DNA from 4 places in the Psychrosphaera aquimarina genome. Region 1 is predicted to be linked to each of the others. Evidence: predicted binding sites of a transcription regulator. Region 1 holds the regulator's gene; each other region holds the start of a gene.
The links. Region 1 encodes sigma-54, which starts transcription at its own class of promoters, with help from an activator protein. Its sites were predicted from a motif close to GTTGGCACGNNNNTNGNNT; they were not measured.

Region 1 (3,959 bases):
CTGGACTTAAACTGTCTAGCTAATGTTTCTGCAATATAAACGGATCTATGTTTACCACCAGTACAACCAATAGCAATAGTCAGGTAACTACGGTTATTTCGTTCTAAATGTGGTAACCAAGTGGACATAAAATTATTAATTTGAAAAACAAATTTATTCACTAAAGGCTCGCCAGCAAGAAACTCTCTAACCGGTAAATCTAAACCCGTAAGCGGTCTTAATTCTGGCTCCCAATGAGGATTAGGTAAAAAACGAGCGTCAAATACAAAATCGATATCATTAGGCACACCGTATTTAAAACCAAATGATTCAAAGGTTAATACCAGCTCTTTTGATGACTTACCTAATATCTTCTCTCGTACCATCTCAGTTAATTGATGTACATTAAGTTGAGAAGTATCTATGTATAAATCAGCACGGTTAGCTAATTCATCTAATAATTTACGTTCCTGTGAAATCGCTTCTGGTAAAGACGACTCGCCTCTTGAAAGGGGATGCAGACGACGGGTCTCGCTGTATCGTCTGATCAAAACCTCATCACTAGCATCAATATATAATACGGTGACATTGACGCCCTTTGGTAAGAAATCAAGGTTATCCATTAATTCTTGTTCAGAGGTGGGTAAATTTCTCACGTCTATACTTACGGCAACTTGGTCGTAATTTTTTTCAAGAGAATGAGATAACGCGGGTAATAAATTGACAGGTAGGTTATCAACACAATAATAGCCAAGATCTTCTAAAACCCTTAGAACGACTGTCTTCCCTGAACCTGACCTACCACTGACTATAAATATATGCATCTATGCTGCTTCAACTATGTTGTAAACGTCGAGGTCTGTTTCAGCTCGGCGTAAATTTTTAACTGTTTCTTTGTTATCTAATAACTTAGCAATAGATGCAAGTGTAGACAAGTGGGTATCACATTGATCTGCCGGAACTAATAAGGCGCAAAAAATATCAACGGGACGTTTATCAATGGCGTCGTAATTGATCGCATCTTGATTAACTAGAAAAACAGCTACGGCTTTTTTTATGTTAGTTAGTTTTCCGTGAGGGATAGCAATTCCATTGCCTATTCCGGTACTGCCTAACTTCTCTCTATTCATTAGACTTTCTAATATGTCATCAAATGAGTGGTCAGGGAGTTGTTCACTGGCTAACAGGGCGATTTGTTCGAGCACTTTCTTTTTACTCGCACAGTTAGTTAATCGTTTTGTACTTTCTGGTTGGAGAAGAAACTTAAGGTTCATTGACGTTCATTTACTACATTTACTTTTGAAGTGTACTCAAAAGGTAAGGTTACGAAATACCGTCCTTGGTATTTCCAGAATAATGATTAAATTAATGTTTGGTTAATTTTTCTTTGTGTTTAATGACCTGTCGGTCAAGCTTATCGATTAATGAATCGATGGCCGCATACATGTCGGTATGCTCAGAGGTTGCGAACAGCTCTCCACCATTTACGTGCATGGTTGCTTCTGCTTTCTGTGCTAGTTTCTCAACGTCTAAAATCACATGGACGTTATTAATATGATCAAAATGTCGCTCTAATTTGGCAAATTTTGTATCGACATATTCTTTTAAAGATTCAGTAGTGTCAATATGACGACATGTTAGGTTTATTTGCATAAGAAATTCCTTCTGTATTAAGTTTTACTTGGCTTACACCAAACGTTTTCTTTGGTTTGAAGGGGGAATGTTTAACGATTCCCGGTATTTTGCAATGGTTCTTCTGGCGACTTGGATACCTTGGTCAGCCAAAATCTCTGCAATCTTACTATCACTTAACGGTTTTGCTTGGTTTTCTGCTGCAACGAGCTTTCTAATAAGGGCTCTAATTGCAGTAGATGAACATTCTCCACCATTCTCAGTACTAACATGACTTGAGAAGAAGTACTTAAGTTCAAAAATTCCTCTAGGTGTATGCATATATTTATGGGTGGTAACCCTAGATATCGTTGATTCGTGCATATCGACCATTTCGGCAACATCATTGAGTACCATAGGTTTCATTGCTTCAGGACCATATTCAAAAAACGCCTGTTGCTGTTGAACAATACAATTAGATACTTTTAATAATGTGTCATTTCTGCTTTCTAAACTCTTAATAAACCATTTAGCTTCTTGTAAGTGAGAACGAACAAATTGAGTATCGTTGGCATTTTTTGATGTCTTACTTAACGATGCATATTGTTCATTTATTTTAAGTTTAGGCATAGAATTTGGATTTAGCTCAACTATCCAACGGCCTTTTTTCTTCACCACACTTACATCAGGGATCACGTAGTCAATTTCGTCTTTAATAACGATGCTGGCAGGGTTAGGATTTAGTTGTTGGATCAGTTCCAAAATGTCTTTTAATTCTGGTTCTTTTAATTTGGCTTTACGTAACAGAGTGCGGTAATCACGATTGGCTAATAAATCAATGTAGTTGTCGATGACATCTATAGCTTCGTTTTTCCAAGGCGTGTCGTCAGAAAATCGTTTTAATTGAATAGACAAACACTCTTGTAAATTACGGGCTGCAACGCCAACAGGGTCAAAATGCTGAATTCGTTTAAGTACCGCTTCAACTTCTTCTATTTCAACGTCTTCATTGTCAATGCTTTCAACAATATCTTCAGTAGAGATAGTTAAGAACCCTTTTTCATCAACCGCATCAATAATGGCGGTTGCGATGGCTAAGTCTTCGTCGGTAAATGGAGATAAATTTAATTGCCACAATAAATGGTCTTGAATATTTTCAGTTGTCTCACCTTGGTATACGGTGTCTTCACCTTCATAAGCGGGACCTGAACTCGCAGGAGCAGCACTCATGTAGTCATCCCACGTTGAGTCCATTGGGAGTTCTTCAGAAATGGTTTCACTTTGCAAAGCTTCGTTCGAACTCATCTCTTCTTGAGACCACTCATTGTCGTCATCGGAAGTCGTGTCTAATGTACCTTCCTGCAATGATTTAAGGTCACCATCATATTCTGCATCAAGATCTTGTGATTGCTGTTCGTCTTCACCATCTAACAACGGGTTACTATCAAGAGCTTCTTGAATTTCCTGTTGTAATTCCAATGAAGATAATTGCAATAAACGAATAGCTTGTTGCAGTTGAGGGGTCATTGTTAACTGCTGACCCATTCTGAGTTGTAATGTAGGTCTCATTTAATTCCGTTACTTAAACGCGTTTAACTGATTACTCGTAAGTGATAGTTACTATAACTTGAACTGATCGCCTAGGTATACTTGTTTTACAATTTCACTTGTTAAAACTTGTTCAGGAGTTCCTTCCGCAATGAGTTCTCCATGACTTACGATATACGCTTTTTCGCAGACATCAAGTGTTTCTCGCACATTATGGTCGGTAATTAGAACGCCAATACCTTTGGCTGTAAGTTGTTGAATTATCTTTTTAATATCTATAACCGATATAGGATCTACACCAGCAAATGGTTCATCTAATAAGATTATTTTCGGGTCAGCAGCTAATGCTCTGGCGATTTCTACTCGACGGCGTTCTCCACCAGATAGGGCCATACCATCGCTGTCTCTGATATGTTCAATATGAAATTCAGAGATCAGATCGTCTAACTTATCGGCTTTTTCATTGGCATTTAAATCTTTGCGCATTTCAAGCACAGCCATGATGTTTTGAGATACAGATAACTTTCGAAAGATAGATGTTTCTTGTGGTAAATACCCTATGCCTTGGCGAGCTCGTACGTGCATAGGTTCGTGGCTTAGGTCTACATCATTTAATGTGATGCTGCCTTTATCGTTAGGCACTAATCCTACAATCATATAAAAAGTGGTTGTTTTACCAGCGCCATTTGGACCCAATAAACCAACCACCTCTCCAGCATGTACTGTTAAACTCACATCTTTGACAACTTGACGTTTGTTGTATGACTTAGCTAAATGTGTGGCGACTAAAGTGGACATAAAATTTCTCTAAGTTAGTAGAT
Region 2 (3,959 bases), on a different contig from region 1:
TTCGCAAGTGAAAAAGTAATGTTGGACTATTTAGGTCAACTGTTAAATGAAGATGAAAATGCGATCGAATCAGTTGGCGATAGCAATTCGTCGTTAAAACAAGCTACTCAAAATCTAAGCTCTGATTATTTGGCTAAAGCGCCACTACCTGAAAAACAACAATCCCAATTGAGACCAATTGTGTCAGCGGTAAGTAATGTGAAAGCTTATAAAGAACAACCTGAGCCGCTAATTGCAGAGCCAAATGCAGTTGAAAAGTTGTTGCAACAGGTGAACGTTGAACAAGAATTACAAATAAATATTAAAGATGAGGCTAAATCAGTCGATTTAGTGAGTACGGAAGTAGATATTCAAAGCCAAGCTGAAGTTGTGGTTGAACCGCAGCAAAAGGCGGTTGTAGTAGACGAGTTTCCTGATAAACCATTTCAAGCTTTATTTTTTGAGGTCGCAGGTTTAGTGTTAGCCGTGCCATTAAAAGAGTTAGGTGGTATTCATAACTTAACGGAAGTGAATAGTTTGATTGGTAAACCAAAGTGGTTTAAAGGTGTCATGTTAAACCGTGAGAAAAAATTAAATGTGGTTGATTCTGCTCTTTGGGTAATGCCAGAAAAGTACGATGCAAACATGAAAGACTCGATCGATTATAAGTACTTAATAACCTTAGGTGAGAGTGATTGGGGATTAACGGCAGAAAAGCTCGTTGAAACTGAAACGATTCACCCTGACGCAGTAAAATGGCGTAATGGTCAAGGTAAAAGACCTTGGTTGCTAGGTACGATTAAAGAAAAAATGTGTGCTTTGTTGCATGTCAGCGATTTAATTGCCATGCTTGAACAAGGTGTAAATGCTAGACAAAAAATAGTAGGTTTTCAATTAGGAGTTGCTCAAATGAGTGAAGAAAGAGCCCCAGTAAATCATGTAGCCGATGGCAATGACGAAGTATTGCAATGGGTAACGTTTAAGCTAGAGGAAGAAACCTACGGTATAAACGTTATGCAAGTTCAAGAAGTCTTGCGTTATACAGAAATTGCACCTGTACCAGGTGCGCCAGATTATGTTTTAGGCATTATTAATTTACGTGGTAATGTAGTGACGGTTATCGATACTCGAGCTCGTTTTGCGTTAATGTCAGGTGATGTGAGTGATAATTCTCGTATCGTCATCATCGAATCTGAAAAACAAGTTATTGGCATTATGGTAGATAGTGTTGCTGAAGTGGTTTACCTTAAGACGTCTGAAATAGATAGCGCACCAAATGTTGGTACCGAAGAAAGTGCTAAATTCATTCAAGGTGTAAGTCATAGAGGCGGTGAGCTACTAATTTTAGTAGACTTAAATAAATTAATGTCTGATGATGAATGGGACGAAATATCTGATTTATAATTATCGGATATTTATTAATTTAAGGCAGCTATCGCTGCCTTTTTTATTCTAATATTTAAAATGGTTTTATCATGTATTGGCCTGCAATAAACAGTGTTGTTATCTTATGTTTTGCTATTGTTATTATTTTAGCGTTTAGTCAAATTATACGTCGTTTAGCCGACAAACAAGACGATATCGATGTGCTGAAAAAACAGTTAGATGAGCAAAACGACAAAATAACAATATATGAAAATATCACCAACCGACAGCAGCAGCAGATAACTGATATCAATAAAAACCTTACCGCTTGTTTAGCTCCACTTGAACAATTAGAAGTCCGAATTGAAGAAGTAGCAAGCACGACTCAATTATTGCAAAGTAATATTGACTCAGAATCCAGTGAACATAAGTTGTATGGTCGGGCTAAGAAAATGATAGAGATGGGCGCAGACATTGATGAACTCGTTGTTGAGTGTGAAATTCCTCGTGCAGAAGCGGAACTATTAATTTCTATTTATAAAAAATAAGTAATTTACATCAACATATTTAAACATTTCACAAAATCAGTCTAGCTTAATCTATCTCTAGGTTATAAGCCTTTAAATACGATACAGATCTATAACCCTTCCAAATTTCATATCCTTTGGCACGTTTAGTGCAATCTCAAAACAACAGTAATAATCACGTCGAAATATTGACAGGGGACACCAATGGACAAGCTTTTATATGTATCCATGTCCGGAGCTAAACAAAACTTAATTGGCATTTCAATGAATGCTAATAACTTAGCCAATACCCGAACAGCCGGTTTTAGGTCTGATTTTGAACAACAGCGTTCTATGCAGGCATTTGGTGAAGGTTTACCTACACGGGTTTTTGCAATGGCTGAACGTCCCGGCTCTAATATGGATCACGGTTCAATTTCGACGACAGGCCGAGACTTAGATATTGCAGTATCTGGTAGAGGTTGGTTAGCTGTACAAGATAAACAAGGTGACGAAGCTTATACACGAGAGGGTAATTTACAAATTACCAACGACGGTATGTTAACGACGGCAAAAGGAACACCAATCATAGGTGAGAATGGTCCTATTATTATCCCATTACCTATAGAAAAAGTCGAAATAGCTGGAGATGGAACCATCACTGTGAGACCACAGGGGGCACCTGCAAACTTCCTTGAAGTCGTTGACCGAATTAAATTAATAGAACCACCAACCGACGGCGCATTAACAAAAGGTGCGGATGGTTTATTTCGTTCTAAAGAATCAATTTTATCAAATGAATTATGTAGCTTTTGTGAAGCATCGCCAAATATCGGCATTGTAAGTGGCGCGTTGGAAATGAGTAACGTCAATCCTGTTGATGAAATGGTGCAAATGATATCTCACCAGCGCCAATATGAATTGCAAATAAAAATGATGACCAAGGCTGAAGAAGTAGATAAAAGCCAAGATCAGTTATTACGAATTGTATAAAAGAATTAATTAGGAGACTTCTATGCATCCAGCATTGTGGATAAGTAAAACGGGTCTAGACGCCCAACAAACAGATATAGCGGTTATTTCTAATAACTTAGCGAATGCGAGTACGGTTGGTTTTAAGAAAAGTCGAGCAATATTTGAAGACTTGTTGTATCAAAACATCAATCAACCAGGTGGGCGCTCTTCTCAAGATACGGAAATGCCCAATGGTCTAATGGTGGGTGCTGGCACAAAAGTTGTAGCTACTCAGAAGAATTTTTCGCAAGGTAACATGACCACCACAGATAATAGTTTAGATTTCATGATCCAAGGAAATGGATTTTTTGAAATACAACGTCCTGATGGCACCTTGGCTTATACCAGAAATGGACAGTTTTCTATTGATGAAAATGGTCGTTTAGTCACATCTGGTGCGGGCTTCCCATTACAGCCTGAAGTTAATATTCCTGAAGATGCACAGTCAGTAACTATCTCACAGCAAGGTGAGATCAGTGTTCAAATTCCAGGCCAAGGCGCTGGTGTGGCAATAGGGCAGTTAACCATTACTGACTTTATTAACCCTGCTGGTTTAGAACCAATTGGACAAAACTTATTTACTGAAACTGGAGTCAGTGGTGCGCCTAATCAGGGTAATCCTGGACTTGATGGTTTAGGTATTGTTGTTCAAGGCGCATTGGAAACATCGAATGTAAATGTAACGGAAGAATTGGTAAACATGATTGAAAGTCAACGAGTTTATGAAATGAACTCAAAAGTTATTTCAACAGTAGATCAGATGCTTAGCTTCATTACTCAGCAACTTTAATCGAGTAGGAAAATAATTATGAATCAAATTTTTCAACAACGACTAATCAAAAAAATGAACCGTTGTGGGCGTTTAATCTTAGTTACAGGGCTTGTTAGTTTTTTGACGGCTTGTGCTGTGAACCATAACGTTGAAAAAGAAGATCCATTTTTTGCTCCGATTATGCCAGAGATACCTACAGAAAACGTGGTATCTACCGGTAGTTTATACCATACGGGTTGGTCTAATGGATTGTATTCAGATACTAAGGCTAGGCGTGTTGGCGATATTATAACGGTATTGTTATTGGAAAATACTCAAGCGTC
Region 3 (3,959 bases), on a different contig from region 1:
CAGCCGCACCTTTAATAGAATGCGCTATCTTTCCTATGTTATCCCAATCTTGAGCTTCATAAGCTAGGTTTAGCTGAGTAACACTATCAATCAATTGATCTACAAACATTCCGACGACCGATGTATAAAGATCTTCATCGTCCATACAATTTGTCAGTCCTTGTGTGGTGTCAATTCCACTTATTCCTGCTAGTGCTGCAATAGACATATCAGCCTCATAAATTTAATGGTTCAATTTAATGGCTAACAATATACAGATCACCTCAGTGATCATACAAGTAGGAAATCCCTATAATTGAAAGATATGTTGTAATTACCAAGCATTGTTCCAATCTTTTAACTCAATAACATCATTAACTTGCACATTATTCATAAAGTCAGAGTCTAATGATTCTGCAATTGCTGTATTTTCATACACTTGGGTGATTCTTACTCGGTAAGGGCTGATAACAAAGTTAGTTAACAGATTGCCTCTATCATCAATGACATCCGCTCGATAAGAAACTCGATATTCTTGACCAATATTAACGCCTTGACCACGACCAATATTAAGTTGAATTTGCTCCCCATCTTTAACGGCCATAATTTTACTTTGTAATTGTTGGCAACTCAGTGTTGAAAATAAGTCATTGCGTACATCGGCTAATAAACTTTCAATTGCGATACCGTAATCATCATCCCAAAACTTTCTACTTGTTATATTTACTTGTTGGTTTTGTGGTGTGGACCAGTCAGCGAAAGTGTGGAATTTATTTTGGTATAACACTTCATGGGTTAGGGCATTAGCCACTAATATTTCTAACGCGAAAAAACGCTCAAACTGGTCATCTTGCCAAAATTTAAAGTCGTTTGTTTTAGACCCAAATGATAAATCTGTGATGCGGCCGAACATAACAAACTGGGTATTGGCATTGTTAGCTACGGCATCAATTAATTCGTGACGAACACGGCCTTGTTGTTCAAAGTCGATATTTACATTTAACTTTTTATCTAACCAAGCGACAGGATAGACGCCGTTTGCACCGGTTTTGAGTAACTGTAGTATTTTTCTAGGGATCTCTTTCTCTAACTTATACAAGCCGCCAATTTTAGCGTCTTCCCAATGTTGAATTGGAAATTGTGTGACAGCTATCTTTTTACTAAATTCTGATGAATAACATTGTGCATCTTCGGCAAAAATATCAGCACGCACAGTAATAGAAAAGGAATTACCGCTTTGCCTTTCTTCAACAATTTCAATTTGATTAACAATACCTAGTGCTTGAATTTGCGTGTGATCATCAACTAATAGACCTTGTGATATTTTCTGTACACTTGAAACACTGGCACCAGAAAATAACATGGCTTGTTTTATTGCATCCTGTAAGGCTCTATTTTTAGCACTTTTATAATCACCGTGGCGTATTTTGGATTGTCCTGTTGCCTCGTACCACTCAGCATGAACTGCGGTGACACTCAACATTAATAACAATGTGACACATACTTTGGTAATTTTGGCGTTAATAAACATATTCTCATTCACTAATTATCGGTAATTAAAGTTGCTTGCCATTAACGAACACGACAAAAAATTGTCACAGGCAAACGATAAACGCTTTGGGTACTACAACAGCAAAATCTAAGCCAAAGATTGAGTAGGAAAAAACCTATATAATATATAAGGTTAGCTTGTAGCTAGCGTGACTTAAATGATTGGCTCAATTATTGAATAGAGTATTGATAATGACTCATCAGCGATAACTAGAGAATTGTGTTAATGGATTATATGAAAAATATATCATCAAGATTAGTACCAAGTATTGCCATATTATTTACATTGGTTATTTCAGGCTGCGGTACCTTATTGGATAAACACGTTGTATGGGAATATGAAGAACCTAAAAACTACCCTATTATCCGTGCAATAGGTTATGCCCCAATCAATGCTCAGCCGGGAGACAGTGCTGAAATAAAGAGTATTATGGCGATGCGTGCATCAAAGCTTGATGCTTATCGAGAATTAACTGAGCAAGTTTACGGCCAGCAGATCCAAGGTCAAACAGAAATGAAAAACTTAGTATCGTCAGATGATAAGCTGCGTTCAAAAGTATCAGGTGTAATTCGTGGAGCCAGAATTGTTAAGGTATACCCGGTCGGTGATACTTACGCTACTGAACTAGAATTGGATATGAAATTGGTTTATGAACTGTATCGTATAAATACCCGTTCAAGAACCATCAAAAAAGTGGACTATTATTAATAGGCCACCAATATAAACAAAGCGCTGAGATTAACATCTAGCGCTTTTTTTTTGTTCGACACATTGAGTTATTTTAATTTCTCAATATCAGCAATTTGTTTTGTGAAATCACCAAGTTCTAACTCAGCACATTCTTGTTCGTCTTGCCAATCTAAACCAATGATCACATTGTCTTCAGATAAGTCTTCAAACCAAAACTCTAACCAATCGGCTACAGAAATTTGAGTTGGTTTATAATCTGCCCAGTCGTCTGTGCAGCTTTTTAAAGCTAAGCTTTCTGTAGACCATAACGGCATAGTTTCAGCATCTTCAAAGTTGGCTGAGTCAACGACAACCCAACCTTCGTTTTCTTTATCTTGTAATGCCCAAAGCATTTGTGTTGCTTGAACTTCTGCAAAGAATTCTGTTTTTACGTCTGACATTTATTTATTACCTTATGCGGCTTCTGTTACCTGGTTTGTTGCCCGTTTTTTTAACGCCGGCACCCGTTGAATTTTTGTTTGATGAGTTATTACTCGTTGTATTGCTCTTAGGTTTTTTGTCGGATTTAACACCCGGTTTAAATTGACCTAAACCCGTATGACGAGATAATGCTCTTTGTCCTTTACCTTGAGGGCCATTACGTCGGTTACCCAAACGTTCTTCGTTCTCAGATGCAGGTGGAACTAAATGACTAACACCATGACCAATTAATTTGGCTAGTCCCATCTCTTTTAACGCATGGCGGATCATTTTCCAGTTTTTAGAGTCGTGATAACGCAAGATAGCCTTATGTAAACGGCGCTCTTTTTCACCACGAGGGATCGCAACGGTTGAGTTGGTCTTCTTCACTTTATGTAATGTATCAATTTCTGTGTGATACATAGTGGTTGCTGTTGCCATTGGTGACGGATAAAAGTTTTGCACTTGATCAAGACGGAATTTATTCTCTTTTAACCACAAGGCTAAGTTGATCATGTCTTTGGTTGTTGTCCCAGGATGAGCCGCGATAAAGTAAGGAATAAGATACTGTTCTTTACCGGCTTCTTTAGAGTACTTCTCAAACAACTCTTTAAATTTGTGATAGCTACCCATACCTGGTTTCATCATCTTAGATAATGGACCTTCTTCGGTATGTTCTGGCGCTATTTTTAAATAACCGCCAACATGGTGTGTTACTAACTCTTTAACGTAACGTGGATCTTGAATTGCCAAGTCATAGCGCACACCAGAGGCGATTAATATTTTCTTTATGCCCTTAAGTTCACGAGCACGCTGATACAATTTAATCGTTGGTTCATGGTCAGTATCCATATGCTTACATATATCAGGGTAAACACATGATGCTCTACGACAAGTGGCCTCTGCTTTAGCCGACTGACAACGTAACATATACATGTTTGCCGTTGGGCCACCTAAGTCTGAAATAACCCCTGTAAACCCAGGCACTACATCACGAATTTGTTCAATTTCATTTATGATTGAATCTTCAGAACGACTCTGAATGATTCGACCTTCATGTTCAGTAATAGAACAGAAAGTACAACCACCGTAACAACCACGCATGATATTAACTGATGTTTTTATCATGTCGTATGCTGGGATCTTTTTACCATCGTATTTAGGATGAGGAACGCGAGCGTAAGGCATGCCAAACACAAAATCCATTTCTTCAGTTTCTAACGGAAACGCAGGAGGGTTTATCCAAATACTTCTATCACCGTGGCGTTGCATTAATGCT
Region 4 (3,959 bases), on a different contig from region 1:
TAGTTTGTTGAGCCACAGCGTCTGAAAACTCTATGATTTGTTGTAATAAATATTGATTATGGTCACTCATTTGAGAAGCAAAATATCGCCAACCTATATGGGCAATACGTTTATTAATAACCGGTGTTTTTAAATGCTCTAATAAATTTTGTTGTGCGATAGCTTCGGCAAAAACCTCTTTACCAAGTTCTATTTCAATTGCAGATCTTAACCAATAATTATCTTCAATCATCGAGATTAAGCTAGTCTGTGATATCTGTTTATTGATCAACGACTCCAGTAAATGACTAAACTTATGCGTCGCGGTATCTAAACTACAAATTGACGAACTCCAGTTTAACTGTCTTGCTAACCTTTGGTCTAACATGACGTCTAACTTCTTTTCTGTGGCCGTTTTGTCATCATATTCAGAGCGAGCATAAGTACTAAAACATAAACTGCGGTAAAACACGTCGTTTACATCATCTAACAATATGCATTTAGCTAAATCATGAATTGAAGTCATAAATTACATTCTCACTCTGGTATAGAAATTATATTTTTGAAATTCATCGACTGGTCTAATAAGACTACAACATAGTAAATAAAAAGTTAACAGAGATGTATAGGGGAAAACCTAGATAAATAGTTAAATATGGGGGTTGTAACTAAAAGGCCTATATAAAAAAGCTACTGATATCTGCACTGATACCAGTAGCTTAAATTTAACACTCTAATGACGGAGTGACCCCCTATTAGAGCTTGTTTATAAAAGAATCTAAATGGTAACGTTTATTTAGATTTTGCAGCAAACTGTTCTACTTGCTTCCAAACTCGCATAAAGTTGCCAGACAGTATTTTCTTAATATCTGCATCTGAATAACCACGGTTCATTAAACCTTGAACTAGCTGCGGGAAGTAAGACACGTCTTTCAAGTCGCGCGGCAATGAATCACCAACACCATCGTAGTCAGAACCAATTCCGATATAGTCAACACCCACTAAGTTTTTAACATGATCAATATGATCAAGTACGGTGTCTAGGCTAGCAAATGGGTACGGGTTATTTTCTTTATATAACTTAGCTATACGTTCGGCTTTTTCTTCGCCCCATTTTGCGTTCTCTTTCTCTAGTTTTGCTTTTAACTTGTTTTGCCACTCTTGTGGCGCTGCTGACACAAAACTAGAACCAAAGTTAATTTGAATCACACCACCGTTTTTAGCTAGTGCTTTGATCATTTCGTCATCCATATTACGCTCAAACCCCGGCGTAAACTTACGAAGTGAAGAGTGAGACGCAATAACGGGAGTTTGAGTCAATTCTAACGCTTGATAAAACGCAGCATCAGATACATGAGAAATATCAATCATCATACCAATGCGATTCATCTCAGGAATTAACGTTTTTCCAAACTCACTTAATCCTTTCCATTGACGACGTAAGTCGTATGAAGAGTCAGAAATATGGTTAGATAACGAATGTGAAAGCGTAACATAACGAATACCACGTTCATGGAACATGGCTAAGTTTTCAAAACTGTTGGCGATAGGGCTGCCATTTTCCATACCCATAGGTAATGAGATTTTACCTTGTTCAAACTGTGAGTATACATCTGCAGTTGAGTATGCAACGGCAAACTTGTCCGGTGCACGTTGGGCAATTGCCTCTACTGAGTCAATTAACTGATGCGCTAACTGAACCCCAAAGTCCTTCCCTTCACCTTCATAGGTCGCAGGAATATAAATAGACATGAAAGGCGCATTTAATCCACCAGCAACCGCACGCGGATGATCAAAATCCCCGCCTTTTGTTGCTTTAGTAACATCAACCCACTTTTTATGTACTCGGTAAGGGACATCAATATGGCTGTCTAAGATAATCGTTTCTTGCGCCAATTTTTTGGCTTTAGGGGTAACGTCTATAGCTTGAGCGTTAAAAGCTACAAATGTGCTAATAGCTAACGCAACAATTGAGATAGTTGACTTCACTTTACTTCCTTATTTGAATTTATATTTCTCACGTAGGACAATACACTTCTATGATATGAAAATAAACACGCTAAAAAATATTTAGTTTGGCTAGAATATTGCTTATTTAAGATGAATTTTCAGCATTTGGAACTTATTATGAATAAACTTTTACCTTTATCTATTATAACGCTAGCAATATTGGGGTGCGCGTCGAAAGGCCTGCCTGAAGAAAATATTTGTTTTAGTGATGAAGGTGAAGTCATGGACTGCAGGGAACTTTCTTCACATCTAACATTTAATACGTCCGGGAACAATTCAGTATCTTCCCCTGAAAAAGCTCAAGATCCAACTTTATTTAAATCAAATATTAACTTCGTACAGCTTAGCGAGTATGTTGAACAGATGGCAATGGAGTTGAAAAGTAAGTTGTCGCAAAATTTAACTTTACCAGTCGCAGTGACTTCATTTGTAACACTTGACTCTACACTCAATAATACAACTTTATTAGGGAATCAAGTCAGTGAGTATTTTATTAATGAATTAAAAGGAGTTGGAATACCTGTAAGTGATTACAAAGTTACAAGTTTTATTCAAGTCACTCCTAACGGTGACTTAGCAATGTCTAGAAGAATACATGAATTAAAAACAGATCTTAATATAGGTTATGTATTAACAGGGACTTTAATAGAAAATGAAAGCGGGATAATTATCAATTCTCGTATTGTATCGTTATCAACAAACAATGTCATTGCATCAGCATCAAAATTAGTGCCTACTTTAATTCAGTAAATATACTAAATACGAGGTTTATCTAGACTTAGAACTAAGCCTCGTAATTAAATTTAAAAATATACTTTTCTAATGTAGGGACTATATGTTGAATTTGTTCTCTATAATTGACCCACTTATATCGAGAAGTTTGATATAAACTCTGTGAAACTTGGTTTTTTGAAGCCGTGTTTATCACCTTATTTTTAGCATGCTTTTGGTAATCTTTGTATTTAGAATCTTTTTCAAGTGATAAAAACGCCATCAACTTAGTCAATTCCATATCCAAGTTTTCAATCAAATCTTCGTAACGTATTTCGATTTTGTCGAGCTTAAACTCACGACAATTAAGCTCATAAAATTCAAAAATTTGCGCATAACGCTCTGCTATACTTTCTATGGAAAACAGAAAAGACATACTATAATTAATCTTGTAATCTTGTTGGAAATTACTTATCACTACGTCTAAAGGGTGCCTTATATTTACAATCAACTTCGCTTCTGGAAATAGCATATTTATTAATGGTAAATGTCCTATATTTAACGGCATTTTATCAATCAATACTTTGCCTTTATAAGTATCCCCTATTATTTTTTCAACTTCATCAAAGTATACTTTTTTTAGATGTATTAACTCTGTTTTATTTAATTTTGTTAGGCATTTAGGATAATCTTGATTTGTTATATTTTTAGCTGATTCTATTACTTTACTTATAGTTAAAGGTTCACTCAAAGTAACAATACTATTATGTGTATCTAACATCGTTTCTAAAAGTGTTGAGCCAGACCTAGGAAAACCAATCATAAATACCATTGATTGCTGAGTATATTCAGTCCTCTTTAAGTCTTTTAAATAAATAGAGTCATATTGTTTAATATGATCAATTCGGTCTGTAAAGTCATGCTTTTCTAAATTGAACTTGGCTAATTTATTGAAGAGTTCAAACGAAATATCATAGTTTCCTAATTTCTCATGAGCCTGTGCAAGTAATTTTATATGGAGTAATTGAGGCTGGAACCAATTCGGTATCGAATCTTGCTTTAGTCCAGTTAATAGCTTTATAACCTCATTATAGTCTTTATTTGCTAGAGCTAGACTTGCAACAAGTATTTTAAACCAAGTATGAGCTTCATATTTCTCATATAATTGTAGAATTACAGCTTCTGCTTCTTTTACTTCATTCAACTCTATAAATAAAAGTACGATGTATACAATGTAACCTTCTTGAAGTGTATTTAGG

Region 2: a site for sigma-54 is predicted at 2,008-2,026, ahead of RT723_RS07375 (flagellar basal body rod protein FlgF). Genes of this name have one in related genera too.
Region 3: a site for sigma-54 is predicted at 1,692-1,710, ahead of RT723_RS09850 (LPP20 family lipoprotein). Genes of this name have one in related genera too.
Region 4: a site for sigma-54 is predicted at 2,054-2,072, ahead of RT723_RS08045 (FlgO family outer membrane protein). Genes of this name have one in related genera too.

What each region holds. Positions count from the first base shown of each region.
Region 1 covers NZ_JAWCUA010000010.1:307,850-311,808, forward strand. Annotated here, with positions in the region: gene rapZ (RNase adapter RapZ) at 1-803, opposite strand, end outside; gene ptsN (PTS IIA-like nitrogen regulatory protein PtsN) at 804-1,253, opposite strand; gene hpf (ribosome hibernation promoting factor) at 1,345-1,632, opposite strand; gene RT723_RS13310 (RNA polymerase factor sigma-54) at 1,666-3,159, opposite strand; gene lptB (LPS export ABC transporter ATP-binding protein) at 3,211-3,936, opposite strand; gene lptA (lipopolysaccharide transport periplasmic protein LptA) at 3,951-3,959, opposite strand, start outside.
Region 2 covers NZ_JAWCUA010000007.1:165,550-169,508, reverse strand. Annotated here, with positions in the region: partial or broken gene RT723_RS07390 (chemotaxis protein CheW) at 1-816, shown strand, start outside; gene RT723_RS07385 (chemotaxis protein CheW) at 889-1,383, shown strand; gene RT723_RS07380 (DUF2802 domain-containing protein) at 1,455-1,892, shown strand; gene RT723_RS07375 (flagellar basal body rod protein FlgF) at 2,076-2,843, shown strand; gene flgG (flagellar basal-body rod protein FlgG) at 2,866-3,654, shown strand; gene flgH (flagellar basal body L-ring protein FlgH) at 3,673-3,959, shown strand, end outside.
Region 3 covers NZ_JAWCUA010000007.1:742,909-746,867, reverse strand. Annotated here, with positions in the region: gene RT723_RS09860 (Hpt domain-containing protein) at 1-208, opposite strand, end outside; gene RT723_RS09855 (flagellar assembly protein T N-terminal domain-containing protein) at 314-1,510, opposite strand; gene RT723_RS09850 (LPP20 family lipoprotein) at 1,766-2,239, shown strand; gene RT723_RS09845 (DUF2750 domain-containing protein) at 2,308-2,661, opposite strand; gene RT723_RS09840 (YgiQ family radical SAM protein) at 2,669-3,959, opposite strand, start outside.
Region 4 covers NZ_JAWCUA010000007.1:321,687-325,645, forward strand. Annotated here, with positions in the region: gene RT723_RS08035 (hypothetical protein) at 1-505, opposite strand, end outside; gene RT723_RS08040 (dipeptidase) at 772-1,935, opposite strand; gene RT723_RS08045 (FlgO family outer membrane protein) at 2,107-2,739, shown strand; gene RT723_RS08050 (tetratricopeptide repeat-containing sulfotransferase family protein) at 2,774-3,959, opposite strand, start outside.